Regions from separate parts of the Providencia sp. PROV004 genome, predicted to be linked through region 3. Evidence: predicted binding sites of a transcription regulator. Region 3 holds the regulator's gene; each other region holds the start of a gene.
What was found. Region 3 encodes CRP, which controls carbon source genes, mostly activating them, when cyclic AMP is high. Its sites were predicted from a motif close to ATGTGANNNNNNTCACAT; they were not measured.
Positions count from the first base shown of each region.

Region 1: the regulator CRP is predicted to act here: its motif matches at 3,590-3,607, upstream of gntK (gluconokinase).
Region 2: the regulator CRP is predicted to act here: its motif matches at 2,095-2,112, upstream of deoC (deoxyribose-phosphate aldolase).
Region 4: the regulator CRP is predicted to act here: its motif matches at 2,976-2,993, upstream of rbsD (D-ribose pyranase).

Region 1 is NZ_CP042859.1:475,656-480,872, reverse strand. It holds gene FVA69_RS02100 (ATP-binding cassette domain-containing protein) at 1-1,419, shown strand, start outside; gene gntU (gluconate transporter) at 1,506-2,861, opposite strand; gene gntK (gluconokinase) at 2,861-3,400, opposite strand; gene gntR (gluconate operon transcriptional repressor GntR) at 3,831-4,826, opposite strand; gene FVA69_RS02080 (ABC transporter substrate-binding protein) at 5,027-5,217, shown strand, end outside.
Region 2 is NZ_CP042859.1:554,401-559,617, reverse strand. It holds gene fucP (L-fucose:H+ symporter permease) at 1-1,046, opposite strand, end outside; gene rbsK (ribokinase) at 1,155-2,084, opposite strand; gene deoC (deoxyribose-phosphate aldolase) at 2,253-2,921, shown strand; gene deoR (DNA-binding transcriptional repressor DeoR) at 2,977-3,756, shown strand; gene rnz (ribonuclease Z) at 3,799-4,713, opposite strand; gene FVA69_RS02320 (inverse autotransporter beta domain-containing protein) at 4,949-5,217, shown strand, end outside.
Region 3 is NZ_CP042859.1:342,246-347,462, forward strand. It holds gene FVA69_RS01510 (aspartate aminotransferase family protein) at 1-299, shown strand, start outside; gene FVA69_RS01515 (hypothetical protein) at 356-1,732, opposite strand; gene FVA69_RS01520 (hypothetical protein) at 1,900-2,877, opposite strand; gene crp (cAMP-activated global transcriptional regulator CRP) at 3,017-3,649, opposite strand; gene FVA69_RS01530 (OsmC family protein) at 4,006-4,407, shown strand; gene FVA69_RS01535 (phosphoribulokinase) at 4,498-5,217, opposite strand, start outside.
Region 4 is NZ_CP042859.1:49,802-55,018, reverse strand. It holds gene rbsC (ribose ABC transporter permease) at 1-951, opposite strand, end outside; gene rbsA (ribose ABC transporter ATP-binding protein RbsA) at 948-2,462, opposite strand; gene rbsD (D-ribose pyranase) at 2,470-2,889, opposite strand; gene ravA (ATPase RavA) at 3,172-4,689, shown strand; gene viaA (ATPase RavA stimulator ViaA) at 4,692-5,217, shown strand, end outside.

The sequences.
Region 1 (5,217 bases), 130 kb from region 3:
AAAAAAATAAAGTTTAATATCAGTATTTTTAATCGTTATTTTGTTAACCTATTAAAACAATCTAGCTGTAAAAGTGCCTCAATTAAGGTAAGAACAGCAGAAGCGTCAATCTTACAGATATGGGAAATTAAACCTCAAATTATTTATGATATTGGGTTAGCCATTTTATTTTCATTTTGTATTATTGGCATGTTAGGTTTTTATTCATTATTGCTATTGAGCTATTATGCTGGGCTTATCTTTTTATGTCTGCATGTCCGCTTTCTTTCCTACAAAAATATGCTGAGAGCTAATACCTTAAACTATGAAAAATCAGCCATGTACTATTCATTAGAACAAAAAAAACATGAACTTTGTTTTGCCAAAGATGATCATTTTAAGCAGTACATCAGTATAAAAACCAATGAAGATGAAAAAATAAAATTAAAGCTAAGCGAGGCCAATCACCATTGGATGGAAATTATCAAAGTAAATACGTTTTTATCCATGATAGTAATGTACATAGCCAGCTATTTGGCTATCGGTGAAGGGAGTTTAAGCTTAGCTTCCGTAATTGCCGTAATGATCATTAATGGTCGACTTTCTGGTGCAATCACAAGTGCGATTAATCGCATATTTATAGTAAAAACGCACCTATTTCATATCAAATCCAGTATTGATCAGTTAAAAAACAATCCGATTATTCATTTCAAAGTAGATGGCATAACAACAGATTCAATAACACATTTTAGTGCAAAAAATCTTAGCGTTAGTATTCATGGTAAAACGATTATTAACCAGCTCAATATTGAAGCCAAACCCGGTGATGTCATCGGTATTACGGGCATTTCAGGAGTAGGAAAGACATCATTAATGAAAGCCTTATGTGGAACTTCAGAATACTCATCAGGGGATATTACAATCAATGGTATTGGTATCGATGAAATTTCCCAACCCTTTCTAACCGAAAAAATTGCCTACCATAATGGTATTTCAGCATTCATTCATGGCAGCATTCGTGACAATTTTAATTTTTACGGTGTATTCGATAGCAGTATCATTGTTCGACTAACCAAATTATGTTGCCCGAATTTACTGATAAGTAAAGAAACATTAGACGATACACTCGTCACTGACATCGCCGCCTCTACCGGGGAAAAACAAAAGTTACAGCTCGTCCTTGCTCTATTAAAACAACCTGACATGCTATTTTTAGATGAATCAACATCATTTATGGCAACCTCTGATGCACTCTCATTCTTACAATTAATGAAACAAGAGTTTAAATTAAACAAATCAATTATTTTCTTTTCTACTCACGACTTAGGGTTAGCCTCATTTTTTACAGCACATATTGAATTATCATCGGGTCACGCTAAACGCATTAACTCCCCACAGCATCACAATGAAATTGTTATTCCTAAAATTAGCTTGAGCTAATAAAGCAAAACGCCCACTTAATTGTGGGCGCTTTGCTTAAGTTTTCATTCAATGAATTTAACTTTGGTGTGTTTTTATGAACCGTATTACAAGAACATAAAGAACACCATACCAACAATTGCCCCTGTCGTGCCAAGAATAGTTTCCATTACCGTCCATGTTTTTAACGTTTGTGCTTCTGTCGCACCCGTAAACTTGCCATATAGCCAGAAACCAGAGTCATTCACATGGCTTAAGATCAATGAACCGCCAGAGATACAAATCGCTAAAGCCGCCAGCTGTGCTCCTGAGTAACCTAACTCACTGATAACTGGGAGTACTAAGCCTACTGCAGTTAAACATGCAACCGTTGCAGAGCCTTGAATAACACGTACTGCTCCTGCTAATACAAAGCAAGCAACCGCAATCGGTAAACCAGCACCAATTAAAGAATCACCTAGCGCAGGGCCAACACCTGAATCCACTAAAATTTGTTTAAATACGCCACCAGCACCCGTTACCAGTAAAATGATCCCAGCGGGTTGAATCGCTGCAGAACAAATCGCCATGACTTTTTCTTTATCCATACCATAACGGAAACCTAGGCCATAAATCGCCAGTAAACACGCTAACAGTAATGCGGTGAAAGGGTGACCGATAAACTCTAACCAATGCTCAAGCGTGGTTCCTTTTTCAACTAAATGTGTTCCGATGGTTTTTAAACCCACTAATACCAATGGGAAAAGCACTAAACACAAGCTAAATCCAAAGCTTGGCATTCTGCCATGTTCTGTATTTGGCGCTTGATAATCCGCTGGAATATCAATATGAACAAAGTTACTGATAAATTTACCAAATAAAGGTCCCGCTAAAATCATGCCAGGGATAGCAGCACATAGCCCAATTAAAATCATCCAGCCATAGTCTGCACCCATTTGTGATGCAACCAACATTGGTGTTGGCCCCGGTAATAAGAACGCAGCCGCAGCGGCAACCCCTGCAAATAATGGGATAGCAAGGCGAACAACGTTATGGCCAGTGCGGTTCGCTACCGCAAACACCACACCGATTAACAAAACAATCGCCACATCAAAGAAGAGTGGTAGAGCACAAATCAACCCTGCGACACCCACTGCATAATGCGCATTTTTTTCACCAAACAGATTCAGTAGCTTATTCGCAATCTGATCTAAAGCACCTGTTTCATGCAGAATTTTACCGAACATTGCTCCGAGAGCGACTACGATAGCAAGGAATCCTAAGGTTCCCGCCATTCCTTTTTGCATGGTTTCAGTGATCTGTTGTACTGGCATACCTGAAAACAAACCCGCACCAATAGAAACGATCATGAGCGCGACAAATGCGTGTAAACGAGCATACATCACTAAAAAGAGCAGTAAAACGACCGAGCCAACCGCCGTCAGCACGAGCGTTAACGTGCTTAATGTTTCTGGGGTATTCATTAGTTATCTCCAGCGACAATCTTACGAATAGTAGAACACGTATTTTCAATCACGTTTTCTAAGGATGGGCGAATATCAACAACCTGCACATCAGGTTCATCCGCGCCAGGTTCTTGCAAGGCATCAAATTGCGATTTCAGCATTTCAGGTTTAAAGAAATGCCCTTTACGTGCTTTCAATCTTTCTTCAATAACAACCGCATCACCTTTTAGGTAAATAAAATAGAGGTTGTGGTTCCCCTCTCTTAAGATATCTCGATAGCTTTTTTTCAATGCGGAGCTCACCACCAGAGATACCCTATTTGTTCTTTGCATTGCAAAAATGGCATTGTTCAATGCAACTAACCAAGGTTTACGGTCATCATCATTTAATGCATGACCCGATGCCATTTTTAAAATATTTGATTTAGGGTGAAGAAAGTCACCATCAAGGAAGGCAGCTTGCAGTTGCTGTGCGACACCTGTGGCAACAGCAGACTTACCACTACCCGATACCCCCATTAGTACAAATGTATAGTTTTGTTTTTGGGTATCATTCATAGGAAACTCCTCAGATATTCACTATTGTCCTGGCTTTAGTTAAAAACCGGCATTTGTTACCGGTAACAAGTTACGGGTAACATTATCATCAGTGAGGATTTATTTAGCAATAAAATTGGCCAAGAAAAAAGCAGAACTGTGATAGTTATCGCAATAATATAGAGGGTGCCAAGATATGAGTTTTTAATAATTTGAAGTTCAACAAATAAAGCTATCGTAAATAATTCACACTACGGCGCGAAGTATGACGGATAAAGCTACCCGAAATAATTTGAATTAATAACTCGCATTATAGCTTGCTCTTTATCCTAAATAATTCGTGTTGTAGCTAGACGCCAATCGAGCTAACCTCTGGGAGCATACACAAGTATGTGACTAGAGTTAGCAAGTGCGGGCAACGACGCTACGGCGCGAAGTATGACGGATAAAATTAGATACTTTCGCCAGTGAGGAGACTAAACCCCACATCAAAATGCGTCTCGACAAGCTTCTTACCAGACATTCTCGCCAACAAAACTTCCGCCGCCTTGCGCCCCATTTGGTCCCTTGGCGTCAAAATACTTGCCAGTTTTGGCGTCATCACTTGCCCTACGTCATGGCCATGAAAACCTGAAATAGCAAGGTCTTGTGGGATTTGAATCCCTAGACGTTGACACTCAAAAATCGCCCCTATCGCCAAGTCATCATTGGTACAAAATAAACCGTCGGTATCTGGGTATTTAGCGCGGCAATCGTGCAGTAGTTGGGCACCTAGCGAATATGACGAGCTCGCTTGTGTCATCACATTACGAGGCTCAAGATTTGCATCGAGCATGGCCTGCTCATAACCCTTTAAACGAATAAAAGTACGCTCATCATGCCTTGCCCCTAAATACACAACTTTACGGCAGCCACGCTCAATCATCGCCTGGGTCATTTGGCGGGAAGCTTCAAAGTTATCGATACCCACTGCGATATCTAGGCAAGGTGAAACGCTATCCATAATCTCAACAACGGGGATCCCCGCAGTTTTCAGCATACGTAACGTGCGTTCAGTATGTGTTCGTTCGGCTAAAATCACACCATCAATATTATAAGAAAGTAGCGAGGTCAGCCGCTCTTCTTCTTTTTCTGCTAAATAACCATAGTGAGCGAGCATGGTTTGGTAACCATGACGGTCCGTCACTGCTTCAATTCCACGGATCACTTCGGCAAAAACTTGGTTTGTTAAAGATGGGAGCAATACCCCAATGGCATGGCTGGTTGAATTCGATAAAATATCGGGCGCCTTATTTGGAATATACCCGGAAGCCTCCACCGCCTGAGCAATTTTATCGCGCAAAGCTTCTGAAACCTGCTCTGGGTTTCGTAAAAAACGGCTCACCGTCATTTTTGTAACGCCAACTTGGTCGGCAACATCCTGCAGAGAAGGTCTTTTTTTCTTCATAAGTTCAAAGCGATATCCAATTCGTTAACGATAACTATGTTCTGCTATCTATTAATGGATAGCAATCTTTGTTACTGATTTACATCACATAAACATCGAATTTTCTGAGCACGGCAACTTTTATAGTTGACTCTCTATCATGACTCCGCTAATTTTCGCGTTATATAATTATTATTATAACGAAGCAATAAAATTAGTTTATGGCAATCAATCGTAGGCAGTTCCTTAAATCCAGTGCAGCACTGGCTATTTTTTACAGCTTGCCGAGCTTTGCACAAACTCGCCTAGCCGTCGAAGCGGCCATATTTGGAAAACTCCCAGCACCAGAAAATATTCACCGAGTCATCAGTTCAGGTCCTCCTTCCGACTTACTGATGTTCGCATTAGCTCC
Region 2 (5,217 bases), 210 kb from region 3:
ACCATCACCGCTGCATAGACCGCTGTAAAACTCGGAATAAATGCAACATAAATTAGGAACAGCGCACCAATCACCGAGTAGATAATTAAGACTTTTTCTGCATTAAAGCGGGTCATTAAAATATTGGCAACAAACTTACCAATAAAGAAACAAGCGAAGCTATACACCATGAAATTCGAGGCATCACGTTCGTTAATATCCCCCATTTCTAATGCGAGACGAATAGTAAATGACCATACTGCCACTTGCATTCCGACATATAAAAACTGGGCAATAATTCCTTTTCTAAAGCGACTATTTTTCGCTAAATATTTTAAGGTTTCTAATGCAGTAGGACGCTTATGATCTTGCGTTTCTGCCACTTTACATTTAGGAAACTTAGTAATAAGGAATAAGATCATTACCACAACCAATACCATAATCATATAACGATAAGGTTCTAGGGTATTTTCCAACATGGCTAAACGGAATTCATGGATTTGCTCCGCATTCATTCCCGCCATTTGGTTTTGTAAGCTATCCCCTTCGGAAAATACCAGATACTTGCCCAGTAAGATCCCGCCTGCGGCACCAATTGGGTAGAAGGTTTGGCTAATATTTAAACGCAATGTGGCGTATTGTTTAGGACCTATCATTGAACTATAGGTATTCGCGGCGGTTTCGAGAAAGCTTAAACCTATCGCAATGGCGAAAATAGCCGCCAAGAACATGGTATAGGTCGCCATATGAGATGCAGGGAAGAACATACTGCAACCCGCGATATACAGGATCAGCCCCACCATAATGGCATATTTATAACTGGTTTTTTTGATCACTAACGACGCCGGAATGGCGATTAAGAAATAACCACCATAGAATGCGCTTTGTACTAAAGCCGAGGCGAAGTTACTGAGTTCAAAGACACTTTTAAACTGTGTGATTAAAATATCATTTAATGCTGCGGCACATCCCCATAATGGGAACAGGCACGATAGTAGGATAAATTGGAATAGAGGTGTCTTACTCAGGTAGCCATCCGGTAACTGAGTGATGTTCTTAATGTTCATAGTAACCCTTATATTTTTATAATTTATACCCGATGAGTGGCTATGTGGCTCTGATGACCACTTAATTATTCAAAGGGTATATAGCTACGTTGGACTATTATTATTTAGCTATTCATTAGCGGTGTTGATTTGCACAAATTCATTAAATTGTTCAACACTTGGATAAGAAGATTGAGTTCCTTTCCCTGTCACACTGAAAGCCGAAAACAGAACGGCTTTTTTCAGTGCTTCTTCAATATTCCCCGTATGGACATAGTAATGCGAGAAGCAGCCGATAAAGGCATCCCCTGCACCACTGGTGTCAATCGCATTCACTTTAATTGCGGGTATATGTAACTCGCTGTCGCGAGTCATCCATAACGCCCCTTTTTCCCCTAATGTTACGATGACGTTTTTTAACCCTTTATCCAATAAAGACTGCGCAGCACGACGAATGTTATCCATCGTGTCGACTGGCATATTGGTTAAAATTTCAAGTTCCGTTTCATTAGGGACAAAGAAATCACATCGGCAGGCAAAATCGAGATCGAGCGTACGTTGTGCAGGGGCTGGGTTCAGTAACACTGGGATCCCATGTTTATTGCCAAATGAAATCGCGTGATAAACCGTTTCAAGCTGGACTTCTAATTGCAGAACGATCAACTTACATTTTTTCAGATCTTCCGCTGCACGATCGATATCTTCAGGTGATAAAAATTTATTCGCCCCTTTGACGATCAAAATACTGTTTGATGAATTTTGATTAACAAAAATAGGTGCGACGCCACTTGAGGTACAAGGCACTTTTTCCACATAACGAGTGTTAATACCGTAAGACTCCAAGTTACGGATCGTATTATCCGCAAAAATGTCATCCCCCACTTTGGTTAACATGATCACTTTTGAATTCAACTTAGCAGCAGCAACCGCTTGGTTCGCACCTTTACCACCGCAACCAATTTTGAAAGCTGGCGCTTCTAAAGTTTCGCCTTCTTTTGGCATTTGATCGATGTAAGTGATCAAATCAACCATGTTTGAACCAATAACTGCTATGTCCATAATGTCCCTCGTGTTAAATAAATCACATAATGATATGATAGTAACATTATCATGTTGCAAAAATATCATTTGTGATTAGGATCTCGAATAACGAATGATCAAGTGTTATATCTACCACATTTCCTCATTCTTTGTTGTCTATCCCACATTTATATAGGAAAGTTGAAAATGCAAGACTTAGCAAAATATATTGATCACACTTTACTTGCTGCTAATGCCACTGTTAGTGATATTAAAACATTATGTGCCGAAGCGGCAGAACACCATTTTGCATCGGTGTGCGTAAACACAGGTTATGTTCCTTTAGCCAGCGAGCTTTTAAAAAACAGCGACGTTAAAGTTTGCTGTGTGGTAGGCTTTCCATTAGGCGCTTGCTTAACGGAAGCGAAAGCGTTTGAAGCAGCAGAAGCCGTGCGTCGTGGTGCTGATGAAGTGGATATGGTTATCAACATTGGCATGCTCAAAAGTGGCGACTTAGACTTTGTTCGCAAAGACATTGAAGCGGTATTTGCTGCCTGTGGTAAAGCAACATTAAAAGTTATTTTAGAAAATTGCCTGTTAACTGATGAAGAAATTACTCAAGTTTGTGAAATTTGCCGCACAATTAAAGTCGGTTTTGTGAAAACTTCAACAGGTTTCAGTACAATGGGCGCAACAGAACACCACGTGGCACTGATGCGTAAAGTGGTTGGCGATGAAGTCGGTGTAAAAGCCTCCGGTGGTGTGCGTGACCGTGAAACCGCAATTAAAATGATTGAAGCGGGTGCAAACCGTGTCGGTGCAAGTGCAAGCGTTGCCATTGTCACAGGCAATAACACCAAACCAAGTGACTATTAAGTGATGGGGCGCGGTCTAACCGCGCCAATTTTGTGTATTGAAAAAGGATTGTAGGGTGATAGAAACTAAACAAAAAGAACGCCTTCGCCGTTTAAGTGAATGTTTAAAACGCTCAGGACGCATTCATCTTAAAGAAGCTGCTAGAATACTCGAAGTTTCAGAGATGACTATTCGTCGAGACCTGAGCGCAGATACGGAAGGCCCCATCCCCATGTCACTCCTCGGTGGCTACATAGTTTCTGTTACTCAACCTGCTAATTTACTGACCCAAGAAGCACAAGCCGACATTTTCACCCCCGATCAAACGGAAGAATTATATATCCCAAACCTTGCCGCTAGCATGGTGACAGAAGATGATGTGATCTTCTTTGATAATGGCATTGAAATGGCCACCTTGATTTCACTCATCCCAGAAGAAATTAATTTCACCGGTATTTGTTACTCACATAACGTTTTCCTCGCCCTTAGCCAGAAAAAAAATGCCACTGCGCTATTATGTGGCGGGGAATATCGCCCTAAAAGTGATTCTTTTTACAACCCATCACTCCCCTCATTACTTGATTCAATCAACCCGAAAAAAGCCTTTATTTCAGCAGCTGGTGTGCATGGGAATTTTGGCGTAACTTGCTATAATCTCGATGATTTACCCATGAAGAAAAAAGCGATGGAAAAATCTATCCGTAAGATTTTACTCGCCCCTTATAACCTGTTTGATGAAGTCGCGACCGCCAATATGGGGGAATTATCACAATTTGATGTGATAGTCACAAATAGGCAACTTTCTGATGAATATGAGACATATTGTCGTAATGGCTTTGTGAAAGTAATTTATTAAAATCATCAATAGATTAAGCGGACAATATCTTGCCCGCTTACATTAGATCTTCACTGTCAAATAGTCTTCTGCGATTTCGCTCGCGGGGAACACAGCTTGGCATTCCGCGAGTAACTTTGGGATATCCTCACTCGTATAACGACCACTCAAGTGAGTGGCAATAAACCGTTTAACCCCTGCCGCACGAGCTAGCTCAGCCGCCTGTACCGTAGTCGAGTGCCCTCTTTCATTGGCTTTTTGTGCAAACTCCGCTTCTAGGGTCGTTTCATGGATCATCACATCGGCATTTCTCGCAAGTTCCAGCGCTTGCTCTGTCGGTTGCGTATCGCCAAAAATCGCAATAATCTTTCCGGGGATCGGTTCACCGAGGTAATCAGCTCCATTCACTGTTCGTCCATCATCAAGAACTATCGTTTCCCCCGCTTTAAGCGCTTGCATCCAAGGGCCACGAGGAATATTGTCATTAGCTAATTTCACTGCATCTAATGCGCCACGTTTCGGATGTTCTTCAATACGATAGCCATAACACTCAACACGATGGTCAAGGGCATAGGCCGTCACAATCAGTTCTCCATCGTCAAATAATTGGCCAGCTTCGATTTCCACTATCTCCAGTGGATATGTCATATAAGACACGCTCACGGTGAGTACCGTTTCAATAACCTGTTTTAACCCTTTCGGTCCATAAACAATCAATGGGTCTGTTGCTCCCCCCATTGAGCGGCTGCATAACAACCCGGGTAAACCAAAAATATGGTCTCCATGCAAATGAGTAATAAAAATTTTTTCAATTTTTGGTGTTTTAAATGGGCTATTTAAAATGCGATGCTGTGTCCCTTCACCACAATCAAATAACCAGTAGCTTTTACGGATACCGACTAAATTTAATATCATACTGGTGACATTACGCTCTTTTGTCGGCACGCCAGCACTAGTTCCTAGAAATGTTAATTCCATAATACCTCATCTAATCTTTTGTTTTTATTATGGTAAGATTTTTTCCCATTGAAAATTTCTTTATTTTATTCGTCTATTATTCAATATGTTCCAATTATAAATAAAAATCGGCTATTCCTAATTTCTTCCAATATACAAATCCCTTTTCTGTATTAGTCCAATTAATTCCCAAGTGTTTTTTACACCGCATATTCCACAATACTAAAAGTGAATATCTAATCTAGGAATATATTTAATGCTTTGCTCTAAAAAGAAATTTCCGGCACCTTTGGCCTTATTGGTGGCGACCGGCTCATTAGCTATTATGTCAACATTGCCCAGCGATGCAAAAATGCTAACACCGGATGAACTCCCGCTTTTAGGGAGTCCTATCCCAAAACTAGAAAGTAACGATGGTGAACGTAACTTAGCGCAATACAGTAAAACAGCCGCAACATGGCTTGTAGAACAAAAAAATAGCCATGAAATCTCACAAATGGCGCAAAGTTATCTCAGTAATCAAGC
Region 3 (5,217 bases):
TATTAAATGGTGTCGAAAAGCGTCGTGAATTATTTGTCGCTCATTTAAATAAACTGAATGATAAATATCACATTTTCTCTGAGATCAGAGGAATGGGGTTATTAATTGGCGCTGAATTAGATGGCAAACTATTGGATCGCTCGAAAGATATCCTGCAAGCCAGTGCAGTAGAAGGTCTGATGATGCTCAATGCCGGCACCAATGTTTTACGTTTTACGCCTTCACTGATTATTTCCGAGGAAGAAATTAATAGCGGCATGGCGAAATTAGAAACGGCGATTGGTAAGTTATTGAATTAGTGGTTTATTGAAAAGTTGCAGAGGCATTTCTGTCTCTGCAACTTGTATCGTTAATATTACGTTCTATTTCGGCCAGATATTTTTATTGTATTTTTCGCTTTTAATTCTATTTGTTTTTGTTGCAATTGTTCTGGTGTGCTGGATATGGTGATGCCAGCAGCCAGACATTGACTGTTATGGGAATGTGAATAATTCACAACTGTTTTTTTCTGCATTAAACTACGATTGTTCTGTGTATTTTTTGCCGTGACGTTCTCTTTACTATCTATTGTTTTTTGTTTAATTTCACTTGGCTGCTTGACGATAGTTTCTTCATTTGTAGATAAATCATCTAGAGGTACGTCAGTAAGAGTTATTGTATTTAGAATGTATTCGTGTGACCTATGATGGAATTTATCAAGCAGAGTGAAATAGTTATTGCTTAACTCCTCTAGCGAGTTTTTTAATTCTCTATTTTCGAGTCTTAGTGTTTTAACTAATGACGAATCTTCCATTTCATTGGTTTCGGGCTTCGCTAAAAAAGTTAATTCGTCATCAAAATCAAAGTTATGGTCCTCATCATGATAAATAGGGGTACCATCTTCATCACAGATAATTAAATTTTTTTTAATTATTGACTCTTCTGGGGTTACGCTGTTTTTTTCTTCCATTAATTTTTTCGATATTTGACTTTTTTTGGGGTTAATGGATTTTTTATTATAGTTATTTAACGTTATATTATGAATTTTGTTTTTAATATCATCTAATTCTTTAATTAATAAATTTTTAATGATTAATTGTAAATTAATTAATGATTTTAAATTTTCATTTTGGTCTTCCACCCCAAATGTATTTTCTATCTCTTTATATGATGACTCTAATATTTCATGTTTTTTTTCAAGATAATAAATCCCTCTTATTTTTGACTCGTTTTTTATCTCTAATTTTAATTTGTATATATCATTTTTTAATTGTTCTTTAGTTTCAATTAATTCTATATTTTTAATATGGTATGTGTAATGGTCTATTAGGTCATTCTGTTCTTTAATTATTTTATTGTTGACTAATTCTTCTACATAGGGCTTGTCTATTTTTAATGCGTTACTTATTTTTCTATTAATTTCATCTTTAGTGTTTTTTACTGTTGGGGATATTTCAAACGACTTTTTAAGTAGTTCATTTTCTAATGATATTATTTTATTTTGATTTAATTCGACTTTTAATCGTGAGTTATTCTCATTTTTTTTGGTTTCTATTTTTTTTAACTCTAAGTAAAACTTTGAATCCATATTTACTTTGTTTTTTTTGTTAAAACTAAATAAATGAATGAAATTATTCAATCTAGTATTACGTATTTTCTTAATTATTGGGAAATAATTTTCCGCTATTTCTAATGCTATGTTTTTTTTAAAGATGGGATTGCTTACATTTCTATTGATGGTGTCTATGTGCATGAGAGATCCTTAATTATCAATTAATGCTATTTTGGGTTGTTTTTAGGTTAGTTAATATAATAAATCGATGTTTATGATTATTTATTTACATGTGTGTGATATTTGTGTTTGGATTTGTTCTAGCCAATGCAAATATTTTAATTGATTGAATAATAAGTCGATTTTACTTATTTTATTATTGGTGACTTGTAAAGTGCTAGTAATTGAGAGTTAGTCTTCATTTGGGCGTCTATTTCAGCGATTATTTTTATATGGTTATTCATTTCTTGGGTAAATTGGTATTCTTTTTCTATTATTTTTAATAAATCAGAACTATTAACTAAAATTTTATTTTTTGCTAAGTTATCTTTGCTAAGGCTGGTTTTCTGTGTGGTAATTTTACTCGATAAATTATAATGTTCTTTTATTCGTTGTGCTCTTAGTAATGATGACTTTGTTTGCGGTATATTTCCCTTGAACTCAAAAGTGGTTTTTGGCAAAGAGGTGATTCTTTGATTAGGCCGATTTTCTTCACAAATTTTGTAATGTATATAAACTAATTTCTTATTAAATTTGCTTTCTGTTTTATATTTTATACCCACGGAAGGTAGTGTGATATGACGAATAGACTCTTGAATGATTTGTTTTTTTAAAGGAAGCATTGAACCATTTTTATTAGTTAGAGGTTTAGGTAATACAAATTTTTTTATAATCTCTTTTTTTTCTTGTAGACTTTTATTGTTAATGCCAGGGATTCTAATATCGCGATATAAAAAATCAGCATATTCAGCATTTTTTTTGGGGAGTTCTTTGTATTGGTCAAGAATAACTCTATTTTCTTTTATTAATGAGTCTGTACTTTGCTCAGAAAGAAAAGTAGATGAATATTTTCCGTATAGCTTAATTTTCAATTGATTGACTTTTTCGTAAAATTCACCAGTGCTTAAACACTTAATATTATTGGTTTCTTCTAAGTCGCTCTCATAGGCGGAATCAATACTCTCAGTGCTACAGGTACGAGTTGGTTTTAGCTGGTTATTCGTATCAAGTGGACTTTTTTTCAGTGAAGAGGTAATCGTAAAAATTTTTTTGATGAAATCATCGGAATTAATGATTTTTTTGAAAATCGTCGGATTACCCGATAAATAGCCTAATGTAATGGTCATAAATATTTCCCTAATTAATAAGATAATAATTATTATTCTATAAGGGGAAGTGATAAAGAGAATATAAAGAAGCGATTTTATTAGAATTTAATATGATAAATAAATAGCCCAGCCAAAGGTGGCCAGGCTGAAAGGTTAATTAACGAGTACCGTAAACAACAATGGTTTTACCATGTGCAGAGATCAGGTTTTGGTCTTCTAACATTTTTAGAATACGGCCGACTGTTTCACGGGAACAACCCACGATTTGGCCTATTTCCTGACGAGTAATTTTGATTTGCATACCGTCTGGGTGTGTCATTGCATCAGGTTGTTTAGCTAAGTTTAATAGCGTTTGAGCAATACGGCCTGTAACGTCTAAGAATGCGAGGTTACCGACTTTCTCAGATGTTGTTTGTAAGCGACTAGCCATTTGCGCAGAAAGGCGCATTAAAATATCAGGGTTTACCTGAATTAATTGACGGAATTTTTTGTAAGAAATTTCAGCAACTTCGCAGGCTATTTTGGCTCTAACCCACGCAGTACGTTCTTGCCCTTCTTCAAATAACCCAAGCTCACCAATGAAATCCCCCTGATTCAGGTAAGAGAGGATCATTTCTTTGCCTTCTTCATCTTTAATTAAAACAGCCACCGAACCTTTAACGATATAGTAAAGGGTTTCTGCTTTCTCACCCTGATGGATAAGAGTGCTCTTGGATGGATATTTATGAATATGGCAGTGTGACAAAAACCATTCAAGAGTAGGGTCTGTTTGTGGCTTGCCGAGAACCATTAGCGTTATCCTCTGTATGTTATTGCAGCCATTCAGAAAAACATACTAGAAAGGCTGGCTTTAAAGTCACTAGCTTAGCATATTAATTTGCCTTATATACCTTTAAATAATCTAACAGCTGATTGCTTCAGCGTTTTTGATTGCTTTGGGTAACGCAAATTGATATCAACACTATAATATGATCAATTAAACCGTTGAGTTTTGATCTTAATCCTATCAACTAAGTATTGTTTGTAGCATATCCAATAAAGAAAGTCTTCCCTGTATCGCTTCAGCCAAATAAAGTTGATATAACATTCATTGTATCTATGGAACAATGTAGCCTTTAAACCGATTTCATTTCAAGGGGAAATATAATGGAAGCAAGAGTTAAGTGGGTTGAAGGACTTTCTTTTCTAGGGGAGTCTGCGTCTGGGCACCAAGTGATGATGGACGGCAATGCAGGTGATAACGCCCCAAGCCCAATGGAAATGGTGCTAATGGCTGCGGGTGGTTGCAGCGCGATTGATGTCGTTTCGATTCTACAAAAGGGCCGCTATGATATTACGGATTGTGAGGTGAAATTAACCTCACAGCGTCGCGAAGAAGCCCCTCGTTATTTTGTGAAAATCCATTTACATTTTATTGTAACAGGGAATGAATTAACGGAAAAAGCGGTCGAACGAGCCGTTCAACTTTCTGCTGAAAAATATTGTTCAGTCGCATTGATGTTAGAGAAAACCGTTGAAGTCACACACAGCTTTGAAATAAAAAACTAAAAATAAATTTAATTTTTATTGGTATATTTGAATTAAAAGATGCTTACCTTAATTAATGATAAGCATCTTATTTATTAATCAAAAAATAATTTAATTGTTGTCCTTTTGATTAATTAGTTTTTCGACTATTGGCGCCATAATTAATTCCATGGCTAAACCTAGTTTTCCTCCGGGGACGACAATTGTATTCATTGCAGAAATGAAAGAGCCAGATATCATTGATAGCAAATAGGGGAAATCAATTTGCTCTAGCCCACGAAAGCGGATCACAATAAAGCTTTCATCTTGTGATGGAATAGCTTTAGCCGAAAATGGGTTAGAGGTGTCTACCGTTGGAACGCGTTGAAAATTGATGTGAGTGCGAGAAAATTGTGGCGTGATGTAATTAATATAGTCGCCCATAGAACGCACGACAGAGTCCATAACGGCTTCACGGGAGTGCCCTCGCTCTGTCGTATCACGGATTAATTTTTGGATCCATTCTAGGTTGACTATAGGGACAACACCGACAAGTAAATCAACATGTTGTGCGACATTATGTTCCGGTGTGACAACACCGCCATGTAGCCCCTCATAAAACAAAATATCCGTTTTATCTGGCAGCGGTTCCCAAGGGGTAAATGTCCCGGGCTGCAAGCCATAAGGTACCGCTTCATCATAAGTATGTAGATATTTACGGGATTGCCCACAACCCGTTTTTGCATAGTCAACTAAGGTTTGTTCAAGCAAAGCAAAATCATTCGCTTCGGGGCCAAAGTAACTGATGTGCCGGCCTTGTTCTCTGGCTTTACGGATAGCCATATCCATTTC
Region 4 (5,217 bases), 290 kb from region 3:
ATCAACAAGTACAGCAAGTAAGATGACGACAGCTTTAACAATCATCTGGTAGTTTGACGAAATACCTAATAAGTTTAATCCATTGTTTAAGAAACCAAGGATAAGCGCACCAATCAATGTTCCGACGATACGCCCCTTACCACCAGCAAGGCTGGTACCACCAAGTACAACCGCAGCGATAGCATCAAGTTCATACCCATTACCTGCCATTGGCTGAGCTGATGATAAACGTGCAACTTCAATGACACTCGCCAATGCCGCTAGCAGTCCACATAAGGCATAAACCACTATTTTAATGCGATCGACATTAATACCAGAAAGACGGGTAGCCGCTTCATTCCCACCAAGTGCGTAGATGTAACGACCAAGGCGAGTATGGTGCAACATATACCATGCCGCAGCAAAAACGATGATCATTAACCAGACTGGGGTAGGAATACCAAATGGGCGGCCAATACCAAACCAACCAAATAAGTCTGCGTTATCACTAAATCCTGTATTGATAGGGCTGCCGTCTGTGTAAACTCGTGTCACACCGCGCAGCAGTAGCATCATGACTAAAGTCGCAATGAAAGCTTGGACTTTTCCTTTTGCAACAATCACTCCTGTACATGCACCGATAGCGGCACCGAGTGCTAGTGCTCCCGCAACAGCCACTAATGCGTTAACTTCAGCCCCAACCATTGAGGCTGCAACTGCTCCCGTTAAGGCTAATAAGGACCCAACAGAGAGGTCAATTCCAGACGTTAAGATAACTAATGTCATTCCAACGGCCATAATGGCATTAACGGAGGTTTGTTGTAGGATATTGAATAGGTTATTAACTGTAAAAAAATTCGGGCTTAATGTTGATACGATGGCAATCAAAACTAATAGTGCGATTAATGATTTTTGCTCCATCAGCCATGCTTTGCTGAACCAACGTTTTGATGATGCGGTAGTTGAACTCATACTGATAACTCCTGAACTGAGCCATAATTTTTACCCACGGCGGCTGCCATTAAGGCTTCCTGCGTCGCGTCTTTGGCTGAAAATTCACCACTGATATGACCTTCGTGCATCACCAAAATGCGGTCACTCATTCCTATTACTTCAGGCATTTCTGAAGAAACTAAAATGATACTCAGCCCTTCTTTTTTAAATTGGTTAATTAATTGATAGATTTCTTTTTTAGCACCAACGTCTACACCGCGAGTTGGTTCATCAAGGATCAGTACTTTTGGTCTTGTCATCAAGCCGCGCGCAATGGCCACTTTTTGCTGATTACCACCTGAAAGATTGCCAATTATTTGGTCCATTGACGGGGTTTTAATATTGAATAACCGAATGAAATCGCTAACGGTTTGCTGTTCTTCCCCATGCTTAAGGCTTCCTCCCGCACGACTGAAATAACGTAATGCTGTCAATGACATATTTTCTTTCACTGACATACCTAATACTAATCCATCACGTTTACGGTCTTCTGAAATATAAACAATGCCATTATTCAGCCCGTCTTGTGGTGTTTTCAGTGTTACGAGTTTGCCTTCCAGTTTTATCGTGCCCGATTTTTTTGTCGCCGCGCCGTAGATGATTTTCATCAACTCTGTACGCCCCGCGCCCATCAAACCCGATACACCTAAAATTTCCCCGCTCCTCAGGGTAAAGTTGGCATTTGTTACACCAGGCCCAGATACGCCTTCAAGTTGCAGCCTAATATTTCCGGTTTCTACCTCAACTCTTGGATACTGGTCTTCAAGTTTACGACCAACCATCATTTCAATGAGTTTTTCTTCTTCTAATTCACTCACGGGTTTCTCACCAATAAACTGGCCATCGCGAAACACCGTTACATCGTCGCAAATTTCAAAAATTTCTTTTAAACGATGGGAAATATAAACAATACCGCAGCCTTGAGCTTTTAAGTCTTCGATAACTCTAAATAAGGATTCTGTTTCTGTGTCGGTTAGCGCATCTGTGGGTTCATCCATAATAATGACTTGTGATTGAAAGCTCAGGACTTTAGCGATTTCCACCATTTGTTGTTCGCCGATAGAAAGCTCCGCAATAGTTTGATGGCTATCATAATCAAGGTTAAGCCGTTTAAGCAGTTTGTCAGACTCACTGAACATTTTTTTCCAGTCAATTTTGCCAAACGCATTAACATACTCTCGACCAAGAAAAATATTCTCTGCGATGGTTAATTCAGGTATTAAATTAAGTTCTTGGTGGATAATCCCTATTCCTGCTTCTTGGGAGCTTTTAGGGCCATTGAATGCGACTTCTTTACCTAAATAGCGGATTTGACCAGCATCTTTTTTATAAATACCCGTCAGCACTTTCATCATGGTTGATTTGCCAGCCCCATTTTCCCCCACCAGCGCCATGACTTTTCCTGGGTAGACATTTAATGTCGCACCACTGAGGGCCTTTACCCCTGGAAATGATTTATCGATCCCGATAAGTTCTAATAAAGGTTGCATAATCACCTCAGAAAGTCACACCAGAACAAAGAATAATGTTAGCGAACGGTGAACATTCTCCGGTACGGATCACCGCTTTACTGTCATGAGTCAGCTGTTTAAAACGTTCATGGCTGCAATAAATAATTTCAATCGTATTATTTTGGGTGACTTCTAACTGTTGTAAGTGAGCTAAAATAGCGTCTTCCATTTGTGGGTTAATGGTACTGATTTCCTCAGCTAGAATGGCTTTTTCGACTTGCATCTCTTGAGTAATGACACTTAAAACTGACATGAAATCGGGTAAGCCTTGAGTAATGGCTAAATCAATACGCTCCGTTCCTTGAGAAATAGGCAAACCTGCATCAGCAAGCGTTATTTGGTCCGTATGACCTAACTTGGCAATTACAGAGGTAACGTTGGCATTAAGTAAAACACCCTTTTTCATTTTTCACCGCCATTCTAGTAAGCGAAACGTTTCGCTCATGTAATCATAGTAAAGATAAGTCACAACTCAATATTGATGGTTGATATTTGTGATCAATATCGAAACGTTTCGTTCGCATTAGAAATACTTAAAAACAATAACTTATTGAATCACTTGTAGCTGAATCGTTTTTTCTTATTTATTGGGGCATGTCAAAGAAAAATGGAAAAATAGGTCGCAGTATGTAATAAAAGAAATTGATAGTTTTGATATCAACACCTCTATTAATAAAAGGAATGAATAATGCAGCTTGCTGAACGAATTGCCCAACTAAGCAATTACCTTGAAAGCGGTTTATATGAACGCCAGCAGGCTATTCGTTTGTGCTTATTAGCCACATTAAGCGGCGAAAGCGTATTTCTATTAGGCCCTCCGGGTATTGCCAAAAGCTTAATTGCCCGAAGAATGAAATATGCTTTTCGTCATGCGAATGCTTTTGAGTACTTAATGACACGATTTTCAACACCCGAAGAAATCTTTGGCCCTCTTTCAATACAAGCGTTAAAAGATGAAGGGCGATATGAACGTTTAACTAAAGGTTATTTACCTGACGCTGAAGTCGTATTCCTTGATGAGATATGGAAAGCAGGCCCTGCCATCTTAAATACTTTATTAACCGCGGTAAATGAGCGCAAGTTCCGTAATGGTGATGAAGAAAAATCTATCCCGATGCGGTTATTAGTAACGGCATCCAATGAATTGCCTGATGCAGATAATAGCCTTGAAGCGCTATTCGACAGAATGCTAGTACGTATTTGGCTGGATAAAGTGCAAGAAAAACAAAATTTTCGCGCACTATTAACAGGAAAATCATCACTGAATGAATCTCAAATGCCGGAACATTTAAAAATCAGCGATGAAGAATACCAACAGTGGCAACAAGAAATACCCAAAATTACGCTACCCGATCACTGTTTTGAATTAATTTACCAATTACGTCAGCAACTAGATGCAACAGACAAACGGGTTTATGTTTCAGATAGGCGCTGGAAGAAAGCGGTTTATTTATTACAAGCAAGTGCTTTCTTTAATGGTCGTAATAGTGTATCTCCTCTAGATCTTGTGTTATTAAAAGATTGCCTCTGGCATGACATGCAATCTATGAATGCGTTACCACAACTATTACAGTCATTATTACAAGAAGATGGCTGGCAGCAGCGAAAGTTGACTCGAGAAATAGAGCAGACTTATCAGCAATGGATGTCATCGACCCAAGACCAAAACAACCAAGATGCATTTAAAGTCAATAAAAACAATGCGATGTTTGCTCGTAAAGCGTCATATGTATTGCCCGAAAATATCAGTGATGGTCGAATTACCCTATTTTTACATCGTCCACTGCAACTACATAATATGAAAGTGACTTTTGTAACTACTGATAAAAAATCCCTGATAACGTTTTTAAATAAAGGAACGACATTATCCGCTCACCTAAATGGGATTGGTTTTGCACAAGACATTGCCGCTGAGGTGAATAATTTAAACCAGATACAGTTATTAGATATAAGTCATCAATCATCTACTTTATATATTCAAGATAAAGCCTCATCACTCACGCCAAATACAAATAATCAAGAATGGCTAGACAAGCTAGATAAAATTCAAGGAGAAATTCAAGCCGCACGCTATCAGTTTGAAAAACAGCAGCCCAACTTATTTATTGAATCACACTGGCTTGCAGATATTGAACAAAGCTTCATGAAACTCACGGAAAAACTAAGCCAATTACGTAACCAAATCACGGGTAAAGTGGCTGAATAACGATGATGAGTTTAGCCACACTAGAAATGCTGCTTTCGGTTAATGAAGGTCAATTAATCGAGGAGATAATTATCTCTTTGTTAGCAACCCCTCAATTGGCGGTCTTTTTTGAAAAACACCCTAGATTAAAAAAAGCGTTACTAAAAGATTTATCCGGTTGGAAAAAAGATCTCAAACAGCGTATGCAAGATGCGCTTGTTCCTGCTCAACTTTCAGAAGAGTTTGAACTTTATCGTCAATCTCTTGGCATATCGACAGACGCCTTTTTTATCCAATTACCAAGTGTCATAGCAAAACTTCACCAACTGGATTCTCCTTTTTACCGTGAAGCACATCAGTTACAGAGCGGGAAAATAGAAAATCGCAGTGCAAGGCAATCACTGTTTGTACAAAAATGGCGAGTCAGTTTAATTTTACAAGTGACGACTCTACATAAAGAAATGTTAGAACAAGAAAAAGAACAATTGCTGGCGGAACTACAGCGCCGATTAGCACTAAGTGGCAATTTAGAGGATATCTTAGGTGAAA